Regions from separate parts of the Paenibacillus sp. 7516 genome, predicted to be linked through region 2. Evidence: riboswitches for the same ligand, from Rfam matches in the RefSeq annotation. Region 2 holds a riboswitch; the other holds the start of a gene.

Region 1 (3,164 bases), on a different contig from region 2:
TTTTCAATAAAGAGCGCCGTAATTAATCCCCATGCAATAAACGCACCCATATTTGGCATAACCATGCCGCTTAGGAATCGGCCAAAACGCTGAACACCTACCCGGAGACCGCCTTTGGAATTGGACGTTTGGTCCAAGTTACTCATTGTATTATCCTCCTCGGATCAAGTAGTTATCATTTATGAAAGGGGTATCATTTCTCCCCTGCTGTTATCCTAAGCCAGATTGGTCTCCGGTTCAACGAAATGAAAGCGTACTTTCGTCATGATCATTGATGACAACATTGTGTTTATGTAATCGTTTTTATGGTGATGAGAGGGTTCTAACCATTGATATACTTGGCTTTTTTCGTATGTGCCTTATATCATTTACGGTGTTGAATTCTATAATATAGCTTGTGCGATTCAGCCTTATTCCATCCTGTTTAAGTGCCTCAAATGGCAACAAGCCTGTCCTTGAGAACACAAAAAGCCTGCATGAGCACCAAGGCTCACACAGGCTCTGAAGACGTGCACGAACGTCCATATTATGAAAAAAACCATAGAATAATAAAGGTTATTTAGTGCAAACAGATTTTACTCTTCGGTGTGCTTACGGTATGCGTCAGCATTCATCAGTTTAGACAACGCTGCTGTCAGATCACCTTCAACACGAATCTCGATCATCCAGCCTTCTTCGTAAGGCGAACTGTTGACGAGTTCAGGTGCATCCTGCAGCGCTTCATTCACGGCAATAATGGAACCACTTACCGGAGAAAACAAATCCGAAACCGTCTTCACGGATTCAATCGTACCAATGCTGTCTTCCGCTTTTACATCTGATTCAAGGTCAGGCAATTCAACAAACACAATGTCCCCCAGCTGATGCTGCGCGAACTCGGTAATGCCAATCCGTACAGTATCCTCCCCTACGGTTTGCACCCACTCATGCTCTTCACTGTACAGGAAATCACTTTTCAATTCGCTCATCGATATCCGCCTCGCTTTTCATTAATGAGTGCATGCGTCCTTCGGCCAACCCTTTTTCCCAGAACATAGCGTAAGATATTTTTGATTGAAATGTCAAGATACCTCACAAATTATTTGATTTTTGATGATTAGAGCCTGTAACGCAAACACCCTCACTCTACATATAATGGGTAATATTAGAATAGTAAGCGTACTCTTTTTATATACACGAACAATATATCTAGATCGCTAAATATCATTCGGTTTTTTATTGATTTCTGTGATATCGTTCTTGACATCGAGAGTGGATTCACGTTTTAATGAGAGAGTAAATGTTAATCGTTGTGTGCATCACCCGCGGATGAATGTAAAGGGAGAGATTACCCGTGACGTCCAACTCTTGGATGCATGCGGTAACGCCGAAGGAGTAAACCACCCGACAAGCGGGAGGTGAATCTCTCAGGCAAAAGGACTTTTACGGGACGCAACTCTGGAGAGCATCTATTCGCCCGGTATGGGCGTTTTGATCACCCAAGGGGAAACCTGCTGCAACCTATTGGCGGGGTAACTCTCAGGTACCAAGGACAGAGCCTAAGAATACAGCGTGCTTCTGGCATGCCGGTTCTTTGGCCTGTCCTTTTCCTTTTTCCCAAAAAAACGAAACTCAGGATCGAGCCGACGCTGTCATCAGCAGCCTTAACCATACTTATCCAAGAAAAGAATGCATCATTCATGTTATACACTCGGCCCGGTAGCGGCCATAACGAGGTGATTTGATGTCCGATTTGCTTAGAACTCCACTCTATCCACTTTATCAGCAATATGAAGGTGTACGGTGCATCGATTTTGGAGGCTGGGAGCTTCCGGTGCAATTCAGCGGGATTCAGAAGGAACATGAAGCGGTGCGGGAACGGGCTGGACTGTTCGATGTATCCCACATGGGTGAATTCACGGTGCAGGGTGAACAGGCCGAAGCATTTTTGCAGAAACTGACGACTAACGACGTGACCACACTGGTTCCCGGCCAGGCACAATACACGTTAATGTGTTACCCGGACGGTGGCGTAGTGGACGATCTGCTCGTATACAAGCTGGAAGATCAGCATTATATGCTTGTTGTGAATGCCTCCAATATCGATAAGGATTGGGCATGGCTGCAAGAGCATATGGTTCCTGGAGTGAGCATGACGAATGACTCCGTGGAAACAGGTCTCCTGGCCCTGCAGGGTCCGCTTGCTGCAGACATCATCGGAAAGGTTACAGATACCGACGTATCCATAATCGAGCCTTTTCGTTTTGTACAGAACGCTGAGGTCTGTGGTGTAAAACTGCTGCTGTCCCGCACCGGTTATACCGGAGAAGACGGCTTCGAGCTATACGTACAGGCAGATCAGGCCGCTGCGGTCTGGAACGGATTGATGGAGGCTGGCGCTGATCAGGGACTGGTACCGGCTGGACTTGGTGCACGGGATACACTTCGATTTGAAGCGAAGCTGCCCCTCTACGGACAGGAACTGTCGCCGACCATTTCACCACTGGAAGCTGGCGTTGGCATGTTTGTGAAGCTGAATGCCGGACCTTTTATCGGACACGAAGCGCTATTGCAGCAAAAGAATGATGGACCTGCCCGCAAGCTGGTCGGCATTGAAGTACTGGAACGCGGGATTCCACGTCCCCACTATCCCATTTACGCCGAAGGCGTGCAGATCGGGGAAGTAACAACCGGTACACAGTCCCCTACGCTGAAGCGCAATCTGGGGCTCGCCCTGATTAACAGCCAATATGCTGCACTCGGCACCCCGCTCGAGATTGAGATTCGTGGCAAAAAGCTGAAAGCCGAAGTTGTGAAGACCCCTTTTCATAAACGGACACGTACGTCAAAGACACCTACCCAAGGAGCTGAGCAAGCATGAGCAAGCACCGCTATATTCCCATGACTGAACAGGATCAGAGCGCCATGCTCGCGACCATCGGTGTGGACACGATTGAAGATCTGTTCCAGGACATTCCGCAGGCGATTCGTTATCAAGGCGAGCTGCCTGTCTCCTCCAAACTGGATGAATACGCACTGACGCGTCATATGTCCAAGCAAGCCGGCGCGAATGCCAATTTTGAGACACACGCCAGTTTCCTGGGCGCAGGCATATACGATCATCACATCCCTTCCGTTATTAATCATGTCATTTCCCGTTCCGAGTTCTATACCGCCTATACGCC
Region 2 (3,164 bases):
GGTTTTAAATCAGTGCATTGAATGATTTAAGGAATGAATCCGGGAGGGATATAATGGATGAGTAATGATCGTGATCAGGGGAAAGGGAAGGGCGCCGAGTCAGGTGGATGGAAACATGCCGGCTTGCTGCTGGGCGGAGTAGGCATATCCAATCTGGGGGATTTTATCTACATTGTGGCCATTAATTTGATGGTGCTTAACATGACACAGTCCCCGGCGGCAGTCGCAGGCTTGTGGATTATCTCGCCGATTGCCTCGGTATGCACCAAGTTCTGGTCAGGCAGTCTGATTGACCGCTACGACCAGCGGCAGCTGATGATTGGGGCGGATGTGGTGAGAGCTGTGCTCGTGGCATTGCTTCCGCTGATGCCCAGTCTATGGATGATGTACGGCATCATGTTTCTTGTCAGCATGTCGTCATCCATATTCGTACCTTCTTCGCAGGTGTACATCACCCGTCTGGTTCCTGCAGAGCGGCGCAAGCGATTCAATTCCCTGCAGGCGATGATCAGCTCAGGTGCTTTTATTACCGGTCCGGCCATAGCCGGAGTCATGTTAATCTATCTGTCTCCTGTAGCGGCGATCTATGCCAATGCAGCTTCCTTTGTTGTGTCGGTGCTCGTCCTGATGTTTCTGCCAAGGCTGGGCACTGGAGAGCAGAGCGGCGGTAGGACAAGGCTGACCCCTCGCCTGATCGCCCAGGATTGGCGGGCCGTAATGCAATTCAGTCGCCAAGCAGGATATGTGGTAGGTATCTATGCCTTATTCCAGATTATTCTTGTTATTGGTATGTCGCTGGATGCACAGGAAGTGGTGTTTATCCGTCAAGTCATGAACCTGTCTGAGTCACAGTATGGTGCGTTGATGAGTGTTACTGGAGCTGGATACATGGCGGGTTCTCTGCTGGTGTGGTTGTTCGCCAAACACTTGTCCATACGTCACATGATGGGCGGGGGCGTGCTCTTAGTTGCGCTTGGCTATTTCCTGTTCGCTCGTTCGTTTTCGTTCGAGCTTGCCGCATTCGCCTTTATTCTGCTTGGGTTGTGTTCGGCGCCGGCAAACACGGGACTGGTCACCTTTTATCAGAATAATATACCGGTAGACTTGATGGGGCGAATGAGCAGCGTACTTGGACTCATGCTGAGTGCATTGCAGGTCATTTCGATTTTGGTCATGGGTGTAGTTGCCGAAATGATCTCTCTTCGAACCGTATATACGGTCGTTTCGGCAGTTCTGATGCTGGGTTCCCTCCTGTTATGGCTTACGAGCTGGCTTCCTTCAAGACAGTCATATTATAAGGATCACAGCTCATCATCAAAATCAAAATCTCTCCACAGCTAGTCTATAGCCTATTGAAAACTGAACGATTCTGTGGAAAGCTGCATATAATATTAGAGGAATTTTACCAAGATGATAATGATGCGTTACTTTTGTTGACATTACGTGTGTTGCATATTAATCTGTTATATGAATGATCAATCTCATAAGGACAACGTTTGATATGTGTTCAAGCGAATATATACGATACAGCGGATGAGAACGAGCGGGAGAGACCTGGGCAGGCCATTGGTTTCAGTAGGCTGCCAGGCACCGAAGGAGCAAGCCGCTGCGCACCCGGCGCAGGTGGTTAATCTCTCAGGTAAAAGTACCATCGTTGGACGCAACTCTGGAGAGTGCGCGAATGCGCCACCCAAGGGGTATATGATGAGTAGGGTACCCCTTGGGGCGGCCTCTGATCATGAAACTCTCAGGTAACGAGGACAGAGAGAGGGCCTAAGGCCTTCTACTGTCCTTTTTTGATGTCATCATTCAGTAATTAAGGAACATTATGGTGCATGTCTGGATGGATATGACGATATGGAGGGGTGCAGGATGCGATTTAAAGATGTTTTTTCAATTATTGGTCCGTCGATGACGGGCCCTTCAAGTTCACATACAGCTGGGGCAGCGAGACTGGGGAGAATTGCAAGGCAGTGGCTGGGGTGTACGCCTGAACGTGCCAGGCTGACACTGTACGGCTCATTTGCCGATACGTATCAAGGTCACGGTACGGATCTGGCGTTAATTGGTGGTTTGCTTGACTATGTCACGGATGATCCACGTATACCAGACGCCGAGGCGTATGCCGAACAAGCGGGTATGAAGGTTGAGTTCTATACAAGTGGACTGCCTGCTCCGCATCCGAATACGGTCAAAATTGAGTTGTGGCATGGTGAGCGTCAATGTTCACTCGTTGGTGCTTCGATTGGCGGCGGCAGTGTGTCGGTGCATGCGCTTAATGATTTCCGGGTACAGATCAGCGGGGAATTCCCCACACTCGTTCTGCGTCATGCGGACAAGGCAGGGGTGCTTGCTTCCGTGACGTCTACGATCAGCTCCTCAGGGGTTAACATCGGGTATATGCAGGTAGACCGGAAAGCCCGGGATGGCGAAGCGCTAACAGCGATGGAAATGGACGGAGCACCAAGTGCCGAGATGTTGGAACGCTTGCGTTCACTGGATCATGTGCTGGATATTCGCGTCATTGATTTGAAGAGAGGGGTTGATTCGGATGCGGTTTAAGCACTTGCATGAGCTGAATACGATCTGTACGGCTGAATCCAAAACCATTGCGCGGCTAATGATCGAGGAGCAGGTTCAGGAGACGAATACGCCGGAAGCAGACGTTGTGCGGCAGATGTCGGAATATTATCAGGTGATGAAAGAGGCTGTACAGAAAGGACTGACGGAGGACACCACTTCGCGCAGTGGCTTGACTGGCGGAGACGGCAAAAAGATGGCCCAATATATTCGCCAGGGCGAAACCTGCTCGGGTGACGCTTCCGCACTGGCAATGGCTTATGCCCTGTGTGTATCTGAAGTCAACGCATCGATGGGCCGGATTGTGGCTACACCGACGGCTGGTTCATGCGGGATTATCCCTGGTGTATTCATCAGCTCCCAGGAGCGATTCGGATGGAGTGATGAGCATCTGGTGAACGGCTTATTCTGTGCAGGTGCAATCGGATATGTTATTGCCAATAACTCGTTTATTTCAGGTGCAGAGGGTGGCTGTCAGGCAGAAGTCGGTTCGGCGATCGGCATGGCTGCCGGTGCAATGGTGGAGCTGCGCGGAGGGACGCCGGAGCAGGTTGTTCATGCCGTAGGTCTCGCGTTAAAAAATA

What was found. Region 2 has a riboswitch for glycine ahead of sdaAB (L-serine ammonia-lyase, iron-sulfur-dependent subunit beta). Riboswitches for the same ligand answer to the same signal wherever they lie in the genome.
Region 1: it holds a riboswitch for glycine, as region 2 does, so the genes downstream of both, gcvT (glycine cleavage system aminomethyltransferase GcvT) here and sdaAB (L-serine ammonia-lyase, iron-sulfur-dependent subunit beta) in region 2, are expected to answer to the same signal.

The regions. Positions count from the first base shown of each region.
Region 1 covers NZ_NPBI01000020.1:62,892-66,055, reverse strand. Annotated here, with positions in the region: gene CHI14_RS16240 (PTS mannitol transporter subunit IIBC) at 1-146, opposite strand, end outside; gene gcvH (glycine cleavage system protein GcvH) at 576-968, opposite strand; glycine riboswitch at 1,309-1,432, shown strand; glycine riboswitch at 1,436-1,537, shown strand; gene gcvT (glycine cleavage system aminomethyltransferase GcvT) at 1,724-2,860, shown strand; gene gcvPA (aminomethyl-transferring glycine dehydrogenase subunit GcvPA) at 2,857-3,164, shown strand, end outside.
Region 2 covers NZ_NPBI01000029.1:32,968-36,131, forward strand. Annotated here, with positions in the region: gene CHI14_RS23260 (MFS transporter) at 58-1,341, shown strand; glycine riboswitch at 1,535-1,660, shown strand; glycine riboswitch at 1,665-1,766, shown strand; gene sdaAB (L-serine ammonia-lyase, iron-sulfur-dependent subunit beta) at 1,873-2,562, shown strand; gene sdaAA (L-serine ammonia-lyase, iron-sulfur-dependent, subunit alpha) at 2,552-3,164, shown strand, end outside.